One region of the Thalassospira sp. GO-4 genome, then DNA from elsewhere that is predicted to be linked to it. Evidence: riboswitches for the same ligand, from Rfam matches in the RefSeq annotation. Region 1 holds a riboswitch; the other holds the start of a gene.
What was found. A riboswitch is a leader RNA that binds a small molecule or an ion and turns the genes downstream of it on or off. The one in region 1 is predicted to bind glycine.
Positions count from the first base shown of each region.

Region 1 (10,914 bases):
GACATCGGCCACCAGTTGACCGCTTGGTCGGGTCGGGTCACCGTCTTCGGACAGATCCACCCCCAAAAACAGCCCCGCCCCGCGTATATCACTGATCCGGCCATCCAGTTCGGCCAGATGCTGCAACCCTTCGCGCAAATAGGCCCCGCAAACCGCGGCATTGTTCTGAAGATTTTCATCACGGATGACATCAAGCACCGCAAGCCCCGTGGCCGCGGCAACCGGGCTTGCGGCAAAGGTATTGAAATAGCCGACATCCTCGCAAAATGCGGCCAGCATTTCGGGCCTTACCGCGATCCCGGCCATCGGAAAACCATTGCCCATCGGTTTGCCCATACTGACAATATCAGGGGCGACGTCATGACGTTCAAATCCCCAAAACGCGTCCCCGGTCCGGGCAAATCCGGGCTGGACCTCATCGGCGATGAACACACCGCCTGCACGGTGAATAACCGCGACAGCCAGTCGCAAGAACCCCTTGGGATTGGAAAAGACCCCGTCACTTGAAAAGATGCTGTCGACAATCAGGGCCGCCACCCCGTGCCCGCGCTCCTTCAAGGTGATCGCAGCCGAATGCACCGCATCTGCAAACCCGGCGGCAATATTGTCGCCATAGGCATGCTTGCCCGGTGGCGCGATGGCGATCACATGATCGGGCAAACCACCACGCTTGATTGCCGATGGCGATATCTCGGTCACAGCCGCCGTATTCCCGTGATAGGCACTTTCCGTCACGATGATGCCACGCGCCTTGGCCGCACGTTGCGCAATCCGGATGGCAAGATCGTTGGCCTCGCTACCGCTACAGGTCAGGACAATGTTTTCCAGATGGGCGGGAAATGTCGCCTTAAGGCGATCTAGATAGGCTTCAACTGTCTGATGCAGATAACGACTGTTGATATTCAGCCGGGCAGCCTGATTGGCCATGGCACTGACCACTTTTGGATGGCAATGCCCGACCGACGGCACATTGTTATAAAAATCCAGATAATTGGTGCCATCGGCCGCTGTCATCCAGCACCCCGATGCCGACACCATTTCGATCGGATCGCGATAAAACAATACTGAGGCCGCCCCGACATTGCGCAACCGGCGCCCCAAAAGATCGCTTTGGGGGCTGTCTTTTTTCTGCGGGCCATGATTGTCAAAGGCATTCATATCCAGAATGGGGCGCGCCTTGGTCATTACGCCCCCTCTGCCGCAAGATAGCTTTGCGCCATGGCAATGGTGCCGTCGGTAAAACCGGTTCCCATTTCCCGGGCGGTCGGCGTTTCGGGATGGCTGGCAATCCAGGCCGTCAGCAACAACCGTCTGAGCATCACAAAACTGTCGAGCATCGCACAATCGGCATCGGAAAACGGCGCAATCGTGCGATATCCCTCTATCCAGGCTTCCTTAAGCGCCGGCACAATCGGGTCCAGTTCGATAAAGCTGATGGCCGCGGCAAAGTCATAGCCAAACCAGCCAAATCCGCAGTCATCAAAATCAATAACGCCAAGCCGGTCCCCATCGACCAGAAGATTGGCCAGTCGCAGATCGGCATGGATCAGACCAAACCGGTCATTGCCCATACCAAACGTCACAAGCTTCTGATCCAGATGCTGGCAAACGCGCGTCAGCACCGCCAAACCGGCCCCGTCAAGACCCGGTGCAGCACGCCAGTCCCCCCAATGCGGGGTCGCGCCAAGGGTCGTGTCAAAGGTCCAGCTTTTGCGCACAAAATTGACCGACCGTGCCCATTGCCGCGCATGCCCGTGCAGGCGCGCACTGATCGCGCCCAGCTTGAAAAAACCATCCACCAGCGCATCATCCGCAGATGGTTCATCGCCTTGCATGAAATCAAAAGCAACAACATGGCGACCAACCCCTTCCTGATCGAACTCGGCAACCAGTGATCCGTCACTGCGCATGCGCGGTTTTGGTGTATCGACCACCTCGGCAGCGCGAAGCGCATTGATCCAGGCCAGCTCAGACTCGATTTCAGACCGTGTATGATATCCGGGGCGATGAACCCGCAAAATCAGCCGTGCGCCGGTTTTCGGGTCTGTCGCCAGAAACGTCGCATTCTCTGACACGGTCAAAAGCCTGACATCGGCATCCTCGCCCATGCCCCACCCCGGCAGAACCGAAATCGCACCGTCACGCAGGCGGCCAATCAGTTCGTCATCATATATTCCGCCCAATGCAGCCTCCCCTTTTGCACTATTCCGGTCTCCGGCTCATCTGTTGGCCTGTGCCCGATCCAACAATCTTTAACGCACCATCATCCAGCCACGGCGCGACCACCGGCATCACCCCCTTAACCGCGTCCTCGCGTTCCGGCATGTCCCGGCATGCCCCTTCAAGTCACCGCCCTGCCTTTGACGCCCCCTGGCCTTTGGTCGTCCGTACCGGCCATGGCAGCAGGCTCTCGTCGAATTGACGGGCTTTCTGATAAGCCGTCCGAAACTGTGTTCTGTGAATAGTGCGCCTTAAAATGTGTAACTTGCAACATTTTTTGTTGCATCACGGAAAAAATCACCCAATCATCAAGAAAACACACGCAATGCACAATCAGGGTAGCGCCACACCATCCCCGCCGGGGTATCGGACACTGGCACCTTCACGAAAGGATCCACCATGCTGACTTCAATTTCGGGAAAAACTGTCATCGTCACGGGTGGCTCCAAAGGGATCGGCAAGGGCATCGCCAACGTCTTTGCCAAACAGGGGGCCAAAGTCATGATTGCGGCCCGCACAGAAAAGGATGCGGCCATCGCAGTTGGCGAAATCACGGGTGCTGGCGGGACGGCCGATATGGTTTTGTGTGATGTGTCGGACTGGGATCAGGTCGCCGGGATGGCGGAATATACGGCCAAGACGTTTGGCGGCATTGATATCCTGTGCGCCAATGCCGGAATTTTCCCGCAAGTCAAAATGATCGATATGACGGCAGATGACTGGGACCAGGTCATGGCCACCAACCTCAAAAGCAGCTTTCTGTGCGTTAAAGCCTGCATCCCCTATTTCGAAAAAGCCGGCAAGGGACGGGTTGTGATTACCTCATCGATCACAGGCCCCGTAACCGGTTATCCCGGCTGGTCGCATTACGGAGCGTCCAAGGCCGGACAACTTGGCTTTATCCGCACCGCGGCAATGGAACTGTCGCGCTATAACACGACGATCAATGCCGTCATGCCGGGCAATATCATGACCGAAGGCCTTGCCGACCTTGGTCAGGACTATCTGGACTCAATGGCCAGTTCGATCCCGCTCAAACGTCTGGGCAGCGTCGAAGACATCGCCAATGCGGCCCTGTTCTTTGCCTCGGACGAAGCGGCCTATATCACCGGGCAATCCATCGTCGTTGACGGCGGCCAAATCCTTCCGGAATCGCTTGATGCCTTGGGCGAGATTTAAAATCTAAACAAGAAGCTCAATCAAGAAATGCACTTTAAGTTTGCATCCGATTTCCCGTTTGAATACAGATATTTCTGAATTTCAGGGGAGATCTATGATGGAACGTCGCCACCTTAAACTTATTGCAGTTCTGGGATGTGTCGCATTTCTTGGCGCCTGTGCCACATCGCGAAGTGTCGTACAAATCGAAGAGCCGGATACCATCGAGAACCCGACGGAGGGTGTCGAAGTCCGAATTCTGGAAGTGAATGACAAACGGCAATTCGAAATTGATCCGCCGCGACCTGATATCCCGTCACTTGCCAATGACGAAATTGATGACGATGCGATCACGGCGCGCGCATATGCCCGCAAACGCAACACATACGGCATGGCATTGGGCGATGTGCTGATTCCGGAAGGCAAAACCGTTGCCGATGCCATTGCCAAAACCGTGGAAAATGGCTTCCAGGCAGCCGGATACCGCGTCCTGACACCCGTCGACCCCAATTACGATAAGGCTGCCGATGTCAAAGTCGACATTGCCGAGTTTTGGTCGTGGTTCGAACCCGGCTTCTGGCAGGTCACAGTCCACAATCGAAGCGACATTACCATCACGACAGATGCCGCAATTGCGCCCGAGCCGATTAAAGTGACTGAACACTACAGGGAAAACATGCAGATGGTTCTCGATAGTGATTGGCAGGCCAGCGCGATCAAAGCGTTAAAGCAGGTACGCGAAACAATCACAGAACAGCTACAAAAGCTTTCGGCGCAATGAAGCGTTGATAACTGTCATTCCGCAAAACTCAAAACCGCGCCATGAAGGCGCGGTTTTTCGTTCAGATATCATGCAATCCATACTGGCTGCGCACCACGCCGGAATTATAGCGTTCTGATGCCAGCAACCGTGGTTTAATGCCACCGGCGTCACGCCCGAACAATGATATGCCGTCCCCCAGAACCTCCGGGATCGTAAAGATATCCAGCTGATCGGCAAAACCGCCAAACAGGAACTGTGTGACCACACTTCCGCCGCCAACAACCCAGATATCGCCATCGCCATTGCGGCTGTCGCGAAGCTGATCGACAAGTTCGATGATGCTGCCGCCATAGGCCTCGGTATTGGCCGGACGGTCTTGCGGAATATCGCGTGATGTCAGAACGATGGTGCGGCGGGCCTCATAGGGCCAATCGCCAAATTCCATCACCTGATCAAAGGTGTTTCTGCCAATGATCAGCGTGCCTACGGAGTCCAGAAAATCATCAAAGCCGAATTCGGCCGGATCATATTCATCCAGCCAATCCACCGCACCATTGGTGCGCGCAATGAAGCCATCCAGACTGACCGCGATGTAAATGCGGAACAGCTTTTTGCTCATGTCTAGGTCCAACCTTTGGTGGGGTCTTTGCCCCTTGTTTGCTCGCGCAGATCATAACAGATCCCCAACCAAAGGTCGCAAGAAACACATTTCACCAACCGGCGGTGAAATGACTGTATCACCCAAGATGTTGATTTAAATCGCGTTTCATCAATGTTGTAACATCAACATTCAACCACGTTGACATTGACGGCAAGGCCACCCTGACTGGTTTCCTTGTACTTGCTTTGCATGTCGAGTCCCGTCTGGCGCATGGTTTCAATCACACGATCCAGCGACACGGTATGCTGCCCGTCACCGCGCATTGCCAGACGCGCGGCATTGATTGCCTTGACCGCGCCCATTGTGTTGCGTTCGATGCATGGGACCTGCACCAGACCGCCAATCGGATCGCATGTCAGGCCAAGATTGTGCTCCATCCCGATTTCGGCGGCATTTTCAACCTGTTCGGGCGTGCCGCCCAGAACCGCACAAAGCGCGCCTGCGGCCATTGAACAGGCTACACCGACCTCGCCCTGGCAACCGACTTCGGCCGCCGAGATGGATGCGCGTTTTTTATAGATCGACCCAATCGCCGCCGCGGTCAGAAGAAATTCGCGAATTTTGGTCTGACTGACATTCGATCCGAACCGTTCATAATACCGAAGCACGGCCGGAATGACGCCAGCCGCACCATTGGTCGGTGCGGTCACGACACGTCCGCCGGCGGCATTTTCCTCGTTCACGGCAAGGGCATAAAGATTGACCCAGTCAATCACGGTCAGCGGGTCGCGAAGGCCTGCTTCGGGTTTTTCGGTCAATTCATGATAAAGCTTTGATGCCCGGCGTTTGACATTCAGCCCGCCGGGCAAAATGCCATCGGTTTTGCACCCGCGATCAATGCAATCCATCATTGCGCGATGAACACGATCAACAAATTCGTATGTTTCGTCCGGGCTGCGCCAGCTTTGTTCATTGGCCATCATGATTTCGGCAATCGATGCACCTTCGCGTTTGCAAATGGCCATCAATTCATCGGCCGATGAAAACGGATGGGGCAACGTGATATTGTCGCCGGAATACTCCGCCCCGCGATCATCGCCAGACACGATGAACCCGCCACCGACCGAAAAATATTCCTGTTCGTGAATTTTTACGCCATCGCGGTCAAATGCGGTAATCCGCATGCCATTGGGATGCTGTGGCAGGGTTTCGGTAAAGTGAAACACCAGATTGGTTTCACGATTGAAATCAACCGGATGCTTGCCATAAAGCTGCAATTGCGCACTGCTGTCGATGGCCTGCACGGTTGGCGCGACATCATCGGGGTCTACACTGCGCGGTCGATGGCCCGAAAGCCCCATGATCACGGCCGTATCGGTGGCGTGCCCCTTGCCGGTCAGGGCAAGCGATCCGTAAAGATCGACCACAACACTGCCCGCCTTGGTCAAAAGATTACGGGCATCAAGTTCAAGACAAAACCGGTATCCGGCGCGCATTGGTCCGACGGTATGCGAACTCGATGGTCCGATCCCGATGGTATAAAGATCAACAACAGAAAGGTTTACGTCTTGCACAGAACCGTCCTGCGATCCCGAACGGGGACCGGTGGCGGGATTGGTGGTCATAAGGGCCTCCTTCACGGCTCTTGAACGCGCGAAAATCGCGCCGTTTACGAACCGGTGTCTTGCCCCCTCTGTCCCTTGACCTGAGATTGTGCGCCCATGGGTCGAAAACAACATCAACCCACAGGTTTTCATCCTTCGGTGGAAGCCGGTGGTCATACATGTTTGATCTGTATGCTTGCCGAATTCTCTCTCCAGAGCCTCTATCCGCGACGGTCCATCTGCCTGAGAGTTTTATGGGGCTATTGCTCCTTCGGCGCCGGTTATGCGGGTAACCGGGCTCTCCCGTCGTGGTGCGAGACGCCATTTCTGCCGTCTCTGAGGATCACCGTTGGGGGCAGATTATCTGTGTCTGATACCCCTGTCAAAAAGCAGCTTTGCACCTGCAAAAAATTCCAGGTCGGGGTACTGTTTCGCGGCCACATTCGTGCTAAATTGCCGAAATTACGCATTTGCCTGTTGTGAGTAACGGTTGACCCACCCTGCCCGCGCAACAGGATTGATGGCGAATTACCCGGTAAGTCACCATATTTACGGGTAATTCAGCCTTTATCTCTATCAGTGGGGTTTATGAACGTGACTGTATCGAATTCCGTAAAGCGCCCGCGCCCTGTGGTGCTGTGTATTCTGGATGGCTGGGGGTATCGCGAAGAAACCAAGGACAACGCCGTTGCCTTGGCCAATACGCCTGTCTGGGATGCGCTTTATGCCAATTATCCGACCGGATTCCTCAAGGCTTGTGGTCTGGATGTCGGCCTGCCCGAAGGCCAGATGGGCAATTCGGAAGTCGGTCACATGAACCTCGGTGCCGGTCGTGTCGTCATGCAGGAACTGCCCAAAATTGACGAGGCCGTCAAAACCGGAAGCATCGCCGATACCGATGCGGTCAAGAAAATCATCGCAACGCTGCGCGATAGCAAGGGTGTCTGCCACATTGCCGGTCTTCTGTCCGAAGGTGGCGTGCATTCCCATCAGGCCCATATGGCCGCCCTTGCCAAAATCATCGCAGGCGCCGGTGTGCCGGTCAAAATTCACGCCTATCTTGATGGCCGTGATACCGCCCCGAAAAGTGCTGCCAAATTCCTTGAGAAATTCCGCGCCCTGATCGGCGATGCCAATGTCGAGATTGTCACCGTGACCGGGCGTTATTACGCCATGGACCGTGATAACCGTTGGGAACGCGTCAGCCAGGCCTATTTCACCATGGTTCAGGGCAAAAACTATGCCGATGGTCGCACTGCCGAAAGTGCGGAGGCCGCGATTGCCAATGCCTATGCGAATGACACCACCGACGAGTTTGTCCTGCCAACTGTGATTGGCGATTTTGACGGGATCAAGGATGGCGATGGCATCCTGATGACCAATTTCCGTGCCGACCGTGCGCGCGAAATCCTTGCTGCCCTGTGCGCGCCGGAATTTGACGGGTTTGATCGCGGTACCGCGCCGAAATTTGCCGTTCAGGCCGGCATGGTCGAATATTCGTCCGAACACGCCAAATACATGGATGCGATCTATCCGCCGCAAACCCTTCCCAACATCTTTGGCGAAGTGGTTTCCAAGGCCGGGCTGAAGCAGCTTCGTATTGCCGAAACCGAAAAATATCCGCATGTGTCGTTCTTCTTTAACGGCGGCGAAGAACAGGTTTTCGAAGGTGAAGACCGCATTCTGGTCGCATCGCCCAAAGTCGCGACCTATGACCTTCAGCCGGAAATGTCCGCACCCGAAGTCACCGAAAAACTGGTCGATGCCATCAAATCGGAAAAATATGACGCGATCATCCTGAACTTCGCCAACCCCGACATGGTTGGGCATAGCGGCATTCTGTCAGCTGCTATGAAAGCAGCCGAGGCCGTTGATACCTGCCTTGGCAAGGTGATTGATGCGATCAAGTCGGTTGGCGGCGTTGCCTTTGTCACCGCCGACCACGGCAATTGCGAGGTCATGGTCGATCCGGAAACCGGTGAACCCCATACTGCACATACCCTTAATCTGGTGCCGACCATTCTTGTTAACGGTCCGGAAGGGGTAACATTGGAGAATGGGCGCCTTGCCGATGTTGCACCGACTTTGCTGCAACTCCTTGGCGTGCCACAGCCAGCCGAGATGACTGGCAAACCGTTGCTTAAGGGCCTGAAACAGAATGATGCGCTTCTTGCGAGCTAAGTCAGCTTATGAGATCGCCCTGCCTGCCGTGACCGCGCTTGCGCTGTGTCTGGCAGGCGGGGCAGCGCCTTCTTTTGCCCAGTCGCTTCAAAAAGTTGACAAGAAACTTGATCAGCTTGAAAGCCAGCTGTCCGAACAGCAAAAACAGGAAGAATTCCTGTCGCGCAAATCGCGGGAACTCTGGACCGAGGAACAGGCCCTGCAATCCGAAGCCATTTCGGTTGCCCGCCGTACCCAGCGTCTGGAGACAACCCTGACCGAACTTGAAGATCAGCTGCAATCGCTTGAAACCCGTGAAAAGGTCGCGGCCACCAGCCTTGAGGACAAGGCCGGTCAATATGCCCGCATCCTGATGGCCTTGCAGCGTCTTTCGACCACCCCGCCCGAAGCGGTCATTGCCCTTCCGACATCGCCGCAGGATACCTTGCGTTCGGCGGTATTGCTCAAGGCCGCACTGCCCGGCGTTGAACAGCATGCCCGCGACCTGCGTAAGGAACTCGATGAAATTGCACGTTTGCGCGAAGATATCCGCACCCAACGCGCGGACGTAGCCGAAGCCACCCGTGCGCTGCAACAGGAACGCACATCGCTTGCCGCATTGCTGAGTGAAAAGCGCCGCCTGCGCACCGAAACCGAGGCCGAAGCCCACGAAGCCGCCAAGGCCGTAAATGCGCTGGCTGACGAGGCCAAATCACTTGGCGAGTTGCTGAGCACCTTGCGCAAACGGGCCGAAGGTCTCCCTGCACCGCGATCACGCCCGGAAATTGATGTCGCCACCCGGACCGAACCCGATGCCGATACGCTGGGCGCAACCACGATTGCCCGCAATACGCCCCCCGAACCGCCAGCCCGCAAGGAAGAACCGGCCGCCGCCACCCCGAAACAGGATGGCACAAGCGACGAAGAATTCGCGGTTGGCAGTTCGATCACCCTGGCGCATGGGCATTTGCGCATGCCTGCCAGTGGCAAAGTCGTCACACTGTTCGGGGAAAAATCGCGTGGTCCGGACGGATTGACCGTCACAAGATCCAAAGGAATTGAGATCAGCACCCGCGCAAATGCGCAGGTTGTCTCGCCCTTTGATGGCAAAGTTGTCTTTGCAGGCCCCTTCCGCGGGTACGGCCGACTCTTGATTATCGAACACGGCGAAGGATACCATAGTCTTATCGCCGGTTTTGATCGGCTCGACAGTGTGGTAGGACAATATCTGTTGGCGGGCGAACCTGTTGGTATTATGGGTGAAACAGCGCCTAAACTCTATCTGGAGATGCGCCAGGACGGAGAAGCGATCAATCCGCTTCCGTGGCTGGCCTCGAAAAACGGCAAGGTAAGTGGATGAAAACCTCTCGATTGGCAGTACTCGCACTCGCGACCGGCATGACTTTCGGCCTTGCGTCCCCAAGTCTGGCGCAATCTTCAACCTCCTCGGCTGAGACATATCGTCTTTTGAACCTGTTTGGTGACGTGTTTGAACAGGTCAAAGCCAAATATGTCGAAGAAGTCGATGACAAGCAGCTGATCGAAGCCGCCATCAACGGCATGCTGACGTCACTTGATCCGCATTCCTCTTATCTGAACATGGATAATTTCGAGGAAATGCAGGTCGATACCCGTGGCGAATTCGGCGGTCTTGGCATCGAAGTCACGATGGAGGACGGCTTTGTCAAAGTCATCGCACCGATCTATGACACGCCCGCCGAAAAGGCCGGCCTGCAACCGGGCGACTTCATCACCCATATCGACGGCACCGCCATTCGCGGCATGACGCTTAATGATGCGGTCGAAATGATGCGCGGCAAGGTCAATACCGACATTGTCCTGACCATCATCCGTAAGGGCGAACAGGCTCCGTTTGATGTCACCCTGACCCGTGCGGTGATCAAGATCCAGTCGGTCCGCGCCGAAGCCAAGGATGATATCGGCTATATCCGCATCACCAAATTCAACGAACAGACCTTTAGCGGCCTGCAACGTGCGATTGGCGACATGCGCGATCAGATCGGCCCGGAAATCAAGGGTCTGGTGATTGATCTGCGCAACAACCCGGGTGGCCTGCTTGATCAGGCGATTTCGGTATCCGATGCCTTCCTGGACAAGGGCGAAATCGTCTCGACCCGCCCGCGTGATACCCAGAATACCGAACGCTATAACGCGCGGTCCGGTGATCTGGCCGAAGGACTGCCGATTGTTGTTCTGATCAATGACGGTTCGGCATCGGCATCCGAAATTGTTGCCGGCGCCCTTCAGGATCACCGCCGTGCGGTCATCATGGGCACGCGCAGCTTTGGCAAGGGATCGGTTCAGACTATCCTTCCGATGCCGGGCAATGTTGCACTGCGCCTGACCACCGCACGTTATTACACGCCATCGGGCAAATCCATTCAGGA
Region 1 covers NZ_CP097807.1:2,424,333-2,435,246, forward strand. The annotation lists gene M9H61_RS11215 (aspartate aminotransferase family protein) at 1-1,185, opposite strand, end outside; gene M9H61_RS11220 (phosphotransferase enzyme family protein) at 1,185-2,183, opposite strand; gene fabG (3-oxoacyl-ACP reductase FabG) at 2,620-3,399, shown strand; gene M9H61_RS11230 (hypothetical protein) at 3,497-4,159, shown strand; gene M9H61_RS11235 (dihydrofolate reductase family protein) at 4,221-4,760, opposite strand; gene M9H61_RS11240 (L-serine ammonia-lyase) at 4,925-6,367, opposite strand; glycine riboswitch at 6,568-6,662, opposite strand; gene gpmI (2,3-bisphosphoglycerate-independent phosphoglycerate mutase) at 6,935-8,527, shown strand; gene M9H61_RS11250 (murein hydrolase activator EnvC) at 8,505-9,866, shown strand; gene M9H61_RS11255 (S41 family peptidase) at 9,863-10,914, shown strand, end outside.

Region 2 (10,914 bases), 1.2 Mb from region 1:
TGGGTGTCGGACTTGCCCTGCCCTATCTTGCCATTGCGATCCGGCCCGGTGTTGCGCGCCTTCTGCCCAAACCCGGACGCTGGATGAATGTGGTCAAGATTGTTCTGGGTCTGGCATTGATCGGAACAGCCATCTGGCTTCTGGGTATTCTTTCTGTCCAGATCGGGTTTGGCGGCGCCATTGCGGTCGGTGGCGGACTTGTTGCTGGCAGTCTGTTTGTATGGGCACGCTCGCGCACAGAAAAATTGCGTCCGCGCTTTGCCTTTACGGCACTTGCAGTGACCGGATTTCTGGTCGCGCTGTTTGCACCGGGATTTGCCAAACCGCCGCAACAGGCAACCATGGCCCGCAGCAATGGTCAGCTTGAATGGCAGGCATTTGCCCCTGATACCATTCCGGCATTGATTGCAAATGGCAAAACGGTTCTGGTCGATGTTACTGCCGAATGGTGCGTGACCTGTCAGGTCAACAAGAAGCTGGTGCTTGAAACATCCGAAGTTGCCCGGGCACTTGGTGCAGACAATGTGGTGTTGATGCAGGCTGACTGGACCCGCCCGGATCAGGAAATCGCGGATTATCTGGCCTCCTATGGCCGGTTTGGCATTCCGTTCAATGCGGTATTTGGTCCGGATGCCCCGGACGGCATTCTTCTTTCCGAGTTGCTAAGCGTTGATGCCGTCCTGGATGCGTTGCAAAAGGCAGGGGTCGGTAACGGGGCCAAGATCGCAAAAGGCGGTGCGTAACCACATTTGTTTGTGACCATGCATGATCGCCATCATGCATCGACCTGAATCAAAGTTCCTAAAAACTCTGTTCGATGGCATTGAATGTCCTGCGAATTTGGTGTTTGATTCAGGTCCAAGAGTTCCACCGCGCAGTCAACGGGATTGCGCCATCAAACGGAGATACCCATGACCATCACAGTCGGCAACGAGATCCCGGACGTTACCCTGTTCCGCGCGACCAGTGACGGCCCCGAAGCTGTCAATTCCAAGGAATTCTTCGCAGGCCGCAAAGTGGTCCTGTTTGCAGTGCCGGGCGCCTATACCCCGACCTGTTCTGCAAAACATCTGCCGGGCTTTGTCGCCAAGGCTGACGAGATCAAGGCAAAGGGTGTTGATGAAATCGCCTGCCTGGCGTCGAACGATGCCTTTGTACTCCAGGCATGGTCGGTAAGCGAAAAGGCCGACAACATCACCATGCTGTCGGACGGTGATCTGTCATTTGTTGATGCCACCGGCCTTGAACTTGATCTTACCGGTCGTGGCCTTGGCAAACGCGCCAACCGCTTTGCCATGATCGTCGACAACGGCAAAGTCACCCATCTTGCTGTTGAAGAACCCGGTGTGTTCGAAGTTTCCAGCGCAGAAGCGGTTCTTGAGAAACTCTGATCCGATCCGGTCGATCTGATCACCACAACAGAGAAAGCTCCGCAGATACCTGCGGAGCTTTTCTTTTCATGCAATATGACAGACGATCATGCCCGCGCGACTAGCGCGGCAAAAGAACCGGGATCGGATCTTCGCTTTCGTCGTAATCACATTCAAAGGTCGGATTGGTGTGTTTTGCAATGAAATGCACAACGCCCTCGCGGAAGTTGCCCTTGATCGGCGACCAGCTCATGAAGACGCCACCACGGCCGTCATATTCACGAATGTCCGGATCGCGCATCAGTTCGGCAAAACTGTGCCCCAAATCCTCTGTCGCGCCGGCAACCAGCCATGATGGCTTCAGACCGCCATGCCACAACAGATAAACCCCGCCGACACCATCCAGACCGAGCTCCTTGATGTCGTCGATCATGAACAGGCGGTAATATTCTCCGCGCGGGCTCTTTCGCCATTTGATATCCTGAGCCTTAGGCTGGCGAATAGCACCAAGAGACCAAAATCCCATAGCAACCTCCAAGCACGCCAAAACGCGTGCAACCGTGCGTTACACGCATCCCAACAACGCTTCTTATTCTTATAGGTGTAAACCTATCCCAACATATGTAAACGATTAGTTGACGTCAGATCCTTAGTCACGGCCGTCAACCTTCTTCTTCGGAAGGATCGTGTACGTCTGTTACCGCAAATATAGGAATAAAAACAAGAAATTCATCCCTAATCGAACAATTTGTCGATGTCGTCCTGACTGATGCCTTCGCCCTCAAGTTGCGGACCATTCAACAAATCGGCATCTTCGACCGGATTGTCCTTTTCAGAACTTTCGGGAACCGGAAGGTCAGCAAATGCATCCTCGCCCCAGATCAGGATCATGTTGTGGACGCGTTCTTCGACGAATTCGAGTGTGCGCACAACCTTGTTGATGCGCTGTCCGGTAATGTCCTGGAAATTACAGGATTCAAAGATTTTGGTAACGATAAAGGCAATCTGTTCAACGTGATCGGCCACGAATTCGCTTGGTGCGGAATTCTTCAGCGTCATCGCCAGATCATCAATCTGTTCGGCAGATTCCAGAATGGTGTGGGTTGCCATTTCGGTATCTTTGACAATGGCATCAAGTTCGGATGCTGCACTGATCAGACGGTCATCAGACGCCTTTGGATGGCGTAGCGACGCGATCTGGATCTTGGCCTTGTGAATATGTTCGTTCATTTCTGCGATCTGGGTCCGGATCAGTTCCAGATCATCGCGGTCGGGCTCGGAAGCACCGGGGCGGTTGCTGTGGGTGAAGTTGCTTGAGACCGGATCGGGAAGTTCGTCAACCGGCGCATCATTTGAGGCCACCGGTGCTGCGGCAACCGCATCTGCATTGATGGTTCCGCCCGACGCTACCGCTTCACGCAGTTGCGATACTTCCCCACGCAGCGCGCGGATTTCATCAAGAACAGCCTGTGTCAGTTCAGACGGTTCCGCAGCCGGCTTTGGCGATGGCAGGGATGCCGACATTGCGTCGCCTGCACCCATTCCGCTTTCAAGCGTCGGATCGAAAAAGGAATCCGACCAATCTTCAACGACCCCACCTGTTCGCTCTTTTAACCGACGTTCTGCAGTAAACACCTTCTGAACACGACGCGACATGATCGACTTCAAACCTCCAGAACGGGCAAGGCCCATTCACCAAATCCCCAAACGCACCGTTTGACGGTGTCGTTCATTACCTTTCGAACAAGTATAAGGGTGCAGATTGCAACAAGTCCAATGTGTTTCAAGTACAAGTCCTTGAAAAAGAACACCCCGGCGATTGGCCGGGGTGTTTTCAAGCAGGTAGTAGCGTTGTGTATCAAGCCGTTTCCGGTTGCCAGCGCAAAACAGGCTTACGCGCAGCCGCCGTTTCATCAAGACGGCGACGCGGGGTCAGATACGGCGCATTCTTGAAGAATTCGGCATCACCCGACTCGGCTTTTGCCACCAGTGACAACACCGCATCACAGAACTGATCGATCGATTCCTTGGTTTCGGTTTCGGTCGGTTCAATCAGCAATGCCCCATGGACAACCAGCGGGAAATACATGGTCATCGGGTGGAACCCTTCGTCGATGATCGCCTTGGCCAGATCCAGTGTCGAAACACCGGTATCCTTAAGAAAGCTGTCATCAAACAGGGCTTCGTGCATGCAATAGCCAGGGAAAGCCACGCTGAGCTTTTCCTTGAGACGTGCGAGCAGATAGTTGGCATTCAGAACCGCATCACCGGAAGCCTGACGCAGACCATCTGCACCGTGACTCTTCATATAGGTCAAAGCACGGATGAACATGCCCATCTGACCATGGAAACCCTTCAGACGGCCAAACGGCTTCATGCCGTCATTTTCGTCTGCGGTTTCAACCAGATGGAAGCCGTTTTCATTGCGCACGACATAGGGGATCGGCGCATAGGGTGCCAATGCCTCGGAGAACACAACAGGCCCGGAACCCGGTCCACCGCCACCATGCGGGGTCGAGAAGGTCTTGTGCAGGTTGATATGCATCGCATCAACGCCAAGATCGGCCGGGCGTACACGACCGACAATGGCGTTGAAGTTCGCACCATCGCAATAGAAATAACCGCCTGCTGCATGCACCAGATCGGCAATCTTGCGAACGTCACGTTCAAACAGACCACAGGTATTCGGGTTGGTCAGCATGATGCCAGCCACATCGTCACCAAGCTTGGCTTCGAATGCGGCCAAATCGACACGGCCATCTTCGGTTGCCGGGATCGAGTCCACGGTAAAGCCACAGGCAGCAGCCGTTGCCGGGTTGGTTCCGTGTGCGGATTCCGGCACCAGAACACGACGACGGTTTTCACCGCGCGCATCAAGGGCGGCACGGATCGCCATCATGCCACACAGTTCGCCCTGTGCACCGGCAGCCGGTGACATGGAAACCGCTGGCATGCCGGTCAGAACCAACAACCAGTGCGCACAGGTATCAATCAGTTCCAGGGCGCCCTGAACGGTGCTTTCGGGCTGCATCGGATGAAGGTCGGAAAGACCGGGCAAACGCGCGACTTTTTCGTTCAGACGCGGGTTATGCTTCATGGTGCAGGATCCCAGCGGGAAGAAGCCGGAATCAATACCGAAGTTTTTCTGCGACAGGCGGGTAAAGTGACGCACCACCTGCGGCTCGGACAGGCCCGGAAGGCCGACATTGCTGTCACGGTCAAGACCGCCAAGACGCGACTTGGTTCCTTTGGGTTCCGGAAGGTCAACACCGGTACGGCCCGGCTGACCCTGTTCAAAGATCAGCTTTTCTTCCAGAACAAGTCCACGGTTGCCGGTATGGGTTGCGAACGTCATGCCAGCACCTCCTTCAATGCGCCCGCAAGGGCTGCGATATCTTCGTCGGTATTGGTTTCGGTAACCGCAACCAGAAGGTAGTTATCAAGATCCGAACGGTTCGGATAAAGACGCGACAGCGGAACACCACCCAGAACGCCTTTGGCAACCAGTGCTTCGACCACCTCGGCCGCCGGCTTGGTCAGCTTGACGGTGAATTCGTTAAAGAAGCTGTCATTGACCACCGATGCGCCCGGAACCGCGTCAATTGCGTCTGCGGCCTTGCAGGCATTTTCATGGTTCAACGTTGCCAGACGGCGATAACCGTCTTCGCCAAGCAGGCTCATATGCACCGTGAATGCCAGCGAACACAGGCCCGAGTTGGTGCAGATGTTCGAGGTCGCCTTTTCACGACGGATATGCTGTTCACGGGTCGAAAGGGTCAGAACAAAGCCACGCTTGCCGTCCTGATCAACCGTTTCACCACAAAGACGACCCGGCATCTGACGGACCAGTTTCTGGGTGGTGGCGAACAGACCGACATACGGCCCGCCATAGTTCAGAGCGTTACCGATCGACTGACCTTCGCCGCAAACAATATCTGCGCCAAAGCTGCCCGGTGATTTGATTGCACCGAATGCAACTGCTTCGGTAAAGACAACAACCAAAAGTGCTCCCTTGGCATGGCAAAGATCGGCAAGACGGGTGTGGTCCTGAATGCGGCCAAAGACGTCCGGATACTGAACAACCACGCAGGCAGTCTGATCATCGATCAGTTCGCCAAGTTCTTCGACCGTGGCCTGCTGTTCGGGGTTGCCATCACGTCCGGCAACTTCGGTATCGCTATACTGGCAATAGGTTTCGGTCACTTCGCGGTAATGCGGGTGCAGACCACCCGACAGAACAGCCTTTTTGCGACGGGTCGCACGGCAGGCCATCAGAACGGCTTCGGCACAGGACGTTGCGCCATCCCACATCGATGCGTTTGCCACATCCATGCCGGTGATCGATGCCACCTGGGTCTGGAATTCGAACAGATACTGCAACGTACCCTGTGCGATTTCCGGCTGATAGGGCGTATAGGCCGTCAGGAATTCACCACGCTGAATGACATAGTCAACCGTCGCAGGAACATGGTGGCGATACGCACCGGCACCCAGAAAACTTGGCGCACTTGAAGTACCGATATTTTTGGCAGCCAGTGCCTGCATGTCGCGTTCGACCTGCATTTCACCGAGATGATGCGGCAGGTCAACCGGCGCATCAAGCAACGCGCCTTCGGGCACGTCACTGTAAAGTTCATCAACCGATGACGCCCCGATGGTTTCAAGCATCGCGGCGCGATCAGCACGTGTCAGGGGAAGATAACGCATACTTACAGACCTTCGACGAAGTCTTTATAGGCTGCTTCATCCATCAGCTCATCAAGCTGGGACTCATCAGTCAGCGACATTTTAAAGAACCAGCCATCGGTTTCCGGTGCTTCGTTCACCAGTGCCGGGTTGGCATCAAGTTCTTCGTTGATTTCAACAACTTCACCATCAAGCGGGGCATAAACATCGCTTGCGGCCTTGACCGATTCAACGACGGCGGCATCACCGTCCTTGGTCAGTTTCTTGCCGATTTCAGGAAGCTCGACATACACGATATCGCCCAGCGACTGCTGCGCGTAATCTGTGATGCCGACGGTTGCGATACCGTCTTCGAGCTCGATCCATTCATGTTCCTGCGAGAATTTCTTAGCCATGATCTTTGTCCCTGTTGATCGGTTGTCTGCGAGGCGGCACACGCCGCACATTCTCAAGATTTGCAGCAATCAGCCGCGGAAATAGCGATGCGGTGCGAACGGGAGTTCAACCACCTCTGCCGGACGGGCCTTGCCGCGCACCATAAGATCGACCTTGGTGCCCGGTTCGGAAAATTCAATTGCGACATAGCCCATTGCAATCGGGCCATCGACGGTCGGGCCAAAACCACCAGATGTGATTTCGCCGATCTCTTCGCCGTCGCTGTTCAAAATCTGGGTATGTTCGCGTGCAGGCGCCTTGCCTTCGGGCTTGATGCCGACACGTTTGCGATCCGCCCCGTTTGCCAGCTGATCAAGAATGACATCCGCGCCTTTGAAACCGCCTTCTTCGCGGCGGCGCTTGTTGATGATCCAGTTCAGATCGGCCTCAACCGGGGTCGTGGTGGTGTCAATGTCATTGCCATAAAGGCAAAGCCCTGCTTCCAGACGCAGGGAATCACGGGCACCAAGACCGATTGCCTCGACTTCTGCCTCGGCCAGCAATTTGCGCGCAAGTTCTTCGGCACGATCATTGGGCACGGAAATTTCATAGCCGTCTTCGCCGGTATAGCCCGAACGCGTGACAAAGCAGGCAATGCCGGCAATATCAATCTCGGCAAAGCTCATGAATTTCAGATCGGCAACAGCCGGGGCAAAGCGCGCCAGAACATTGGCGGCCTCTGGCCCCTGAAGCGCCATCAGCGCACGGTCATCAATTTCTTCAAGGGAAACGCCGTCACCAAGGTTGGCACGCATGTGAACAATATCGTCATCCTTGCACGCCGCATTGATCACCAGAAACAGGCTGTCACCGGCATTGGTGATCATCAGATCGTCAAGGATCGTGCCATCGTCCTGGGTGAAGGTCGAATAACGGGTGCGCCCCGGTTTCAGGATCGCGATATCGCCAGGCACCAGTTTTTCAAGTTCGGCGAAGCGGTTTTCACCGGTCAGACGAACCTGTCCCATGTGGGACACATCAAAAAGTCCGGCCTTGGCACGCGTATGAAGATGTTCGCCCTTAACACCCAGCGGGTATTGAACCGGCATGTCATATCCGGCGAATGGCACCATTTTGGCGCCAAGTTCCACATGGAGGTCATAAAGGGCGGTTTTAAGCAGTTCTGGCTGATGATCGGCCATCAAGGTCTCCCGGACAGTCGTTGCGAAACATAGCCGACCAATGGCCAACCACATTCCCCCTCTGTCTTGGAGCCTGAAAGAATCACAGCCGACTTGTCGCGACGGTCTGCTTACATCTTCGGCGAGGCGGTCACCGGCAATTCAAATTGATGCCGCCTGCTTTCCAGAGTCCCATCTCCCCGCGGTCCGTTTGCCTGAGAGTTTCCGGGGTGGTTGCTCCTTCGGCGTCCGCGCAATCCGTTATGGACCGTGGCACTCTCCCACGGGGATCACTTGGGTATGCGTCCTTATACGTATTTCGCTCCCGGTCGACCAGCCCCAAAATTCGGGCAATCACCCGGGCAGGTTTTCAACCCGCCGCTGTCAGTTCGTACCGAAACGACGATTATAGTCGAGCTGATCGGCACTTAGCTGGAATCCGAGATAAATCTCGTAGTCGGGACCGGCCCAGACATCATCAAGCGGAACAGACAGGGTGACCTGCTCGTCACGGTAACGCGCCATATTAAGATTGTCCGCAAACGGCATTGTCACATCAAACACCGACTTCTGAACAAACTTTCCATCGGGATCGCGAAGGGCGACGAAATATTTGAACGATGCCGAACGCCCCTGTGCCGCCGGGCCCAGCTCGGCCGTAATGATCGGGCTGATGATGACATCAAGCGTCTTGTCATCAAGGTCATAGCCACAGTCACCAAGATATCCGGTGAACTCTGCCTCGACGATCACATCGGTCAGATCCTTCCCACCGCCAGCGAACTGAACAAGCTTTGCCGTATCCTTTGGCAGATAGGCTGCCGGGCAGGTCGGAACAGGCTGCTCTTCAAACGGGTTACTGCTGCATGCTGCAAGCAATCCCCCAACCGAGACCATCCCCAATGCACAAACGCGCCGCAGTCCGTTACCGATCGTCATCCAAGCCTCTATCAAACCATCTGTTTTCTGACATATGCATGATCTGCACTGTCGTGGCGCAGTCTATTCTTTCGCCGTAAGCCGCACAACCCGCTTCGACGATTGCCACGAAATGAAAACACAAAATCGGGTGCAATTGTTCCCGGGGGGATCGGTGCTCAGTCATTGCGCCACAAGGTCAGGCAGGTTATGTAACGAGAACGTTTGAATAAGTGCAGCGGGCTTGTCCCGGCACAATTTGGAAACCGGACCCGTATCATGCCTGACAAAGCCAGTCTTCGGATCGTTCTTGCCAACCCGCGCGGCTTCTGCGCCGGGGTAGATCGTGCGATTGAGATCGTGGAAAAGGCGCTCGAAAAATATGGTGCGCCGGTTTATGTCCGTCACGAAATCGTCCACAACAAATTTGTCGTCGACCGCCTGCGTGATATGGGCGCTGTTTTTGTTGATGAACTGGACGCGGTTCCCGATGGTGTGCCGGTCATCTTTTCGGCCCACGGGGTCCCGAAATCCGTCCCCGAAGCGGCCGAAACCCGCAAGCTTGAATATCTTGATGCGACCTGCCCGCTGGTATCAAAGGTCCATCGTGGTGCGGAACGTCATTTTGCCGATGGCAAACATATTCTTCTGATCGGCCATGCCGGCCACCCGGAAGTCATCGGTACGATGGGCCAGCTTCCGGTCGGCAGCATGACCTTGATCGAAACAGAAGAAGATGCCGAAAATCTTGAAGTCGAAAATCCCGAAAACCTTGCTTTCGTGACCCAGACAACCCTGTCACTTGATGACACGGCCAAGATCATCGAGATCCTTCAGCGCCGCTTCCCGGCGATTTCGGTCCCGAAAAAGGAAGACATCTGCTATGCGACGACCAACCGTCAGCATGCTGTCAAACTGATTGCCGAAAAGGCCGATGCGATTCTGGTTCTCGGCGCACCGAATTCGTCAAACTCCAACCGGCTGGTTGAAGTCGCCAAGCGCGAAGGATGCACACGTTCGGTTCTGGTCGAACGGGCGCATGACATTGACTGGAACAAGCTTGACGGTATCAGCACCCTTGGCATTACCGCCGGTGCCTCTGCCCCGGAAATTCTGGTCGAGGAAGTGATTGATGCCTGCCGTGAACGTTATGACGTCACGGTCGAAACCATTACCTTGACCGACGAGAACGTGACATTCAAATTGCCACGTCAGCTTGCCAGCTAAGATATTATAGCTGCTTACTTTTCAAGTTCAGGACCACGTTAAATCCAATGGCCGTCTATACCGACGTTTCAGACGAAGACATCGCCCGTTTTGTCGCCGAATATGACATCGGTGATGTTGTCTCGTTCAAGGGCATCGCAGAAGGTGTCGAAAACACCAACTTCCTGCTTCAGACGACCGAGGCGCCATTCATCCTGACCCTGTATGAGAAGCGCGTTAATCCGGACGACCTGCCATTTTATCTGGGCCTGATGGATCATCTGTCGGCCAAGGGACTGAACTGTCCGACCCCGATCCATGGCACTGACGGTGTTGCGCTTCGTCGCCTGTGCGGCCGGCCCGCAGCAATCACATCCTTCTTACAAGGCATGTCGCCACGGCGCATCCTTCCCCATCATTGTGCGGGTCTTGGCACCGCATTGGCCAAGTTGCATATCGCCGGTCTGGATTTTGAAATGCATCTTCCCAACGCGCTGAGCGTCAAGGGATGGCGTGGTTTGGTCGAAAGTTGCCGGGAACATGCCGATGATGTCGAACCCGGTCTTGGCAAAATGATCGGTGACGAAATCGACTATCTCGAAGCAAACTGGCCCCATGACCTGCCCAAGGGGGTCATTCATGCCGATCTGTTCCCGGACAATGTTTTCTTCTTCCCGGGCAAGGAAGATGTATCGGGGCTGATTGATTTCTATTTCGCGTGCAATGATCTGCTTTGCTACGACATTGCGATCTGCATGAATGCCTGGTGCTTCGAACCTGACAACAGCTTTAACGTCACCAAGGCCAAGAACCTTTTGTCGCAATATGGCAAGGTACGGTCGCTTGGTGATGCGGAAATTGCCGCTTTGCCGGTTCTGGCCCGTGGTGCAAGCCTGCGCTTTTTGCTGACCCGTCTTTATGACTGGGTCAACACCCCCAAAGACGCCCTGGTTACGCCCAAAAATCCCCGTGAATACATCAATAAACTGCGTTTCCATCAACGGGTGGACAATGCAGCCGCCTATGGACTTGACTAAGGATACCACGAGATGAATTCACAAAATGGCGGCGACAACCACGTCGAGATTTACACCGACGGCGCATGCAGCGGCAATCCGGGCCCGGGTGGCTGGGGGGCGATCCTTCGGTTCAAGGGCGTGGAAAAGGAACTTTCGGGG
Region 2 covers NZ_CP097807.1:3,666,611-3,677,524, reverse strand. The annotation lists gene M9H61_RS16830 (protein-disulfide reductase DsbD) at 1-743, shown strand, start outside; gene M9H61_RS16825 (peroxiredoxin) at 912-1,391, shown strand; gene M9H61_RS16820 (hypothetical protein) at 1,492-1,896, opposite strand; gene M9H61_RS16815 (protein phosphatase CheZ) at 2,106-3,026, opposite strand; gene gcvPB (aminomethyl-transferring glycine dehydrogenase subunit GcvPB) at 3,229-4,725, opposite strand; gene gcvPA (aminomethyl-transferring glycine dehydrogenase subunit GcvPA) at 4,722-6,077, opposite strand; gene gcvH (glycine cleavage system protein GcvH) at 6,080-6,451, opposite strand; gene gcvT (glycine cleavage system aminomethyltransferase GcvT) at 6,521-7,633, opposite strand; glycine riboswitch at 7,693-7,802, opposite strand; glycine riboswitch at 7,806-7,906, opposite strand; gene M9H61_RS16790 (hypothetical protein) at 7,997-8,551, opposite strand; gene ispH (4-hydroxy-3-methylbut-2-enyl diphosphate reductase) at 8,810-9,757, shown strand; gene M9H61_RS16780 (homoserine kinase) at 9,805-10,773, shown strand; gene rnhA (ribonuclease HI) at 10,786-10,914, shown strand, end outside.
Region 2: it holds a riboswitch for glycine, as region 1 does, so the genes downstream of both, gcvT (glycine cleavage system aminomethyltransferase GcvT) here and M9H61_RS11240 (L-serine ammonia-lyase) in region 1, are expected to answer to the same signal.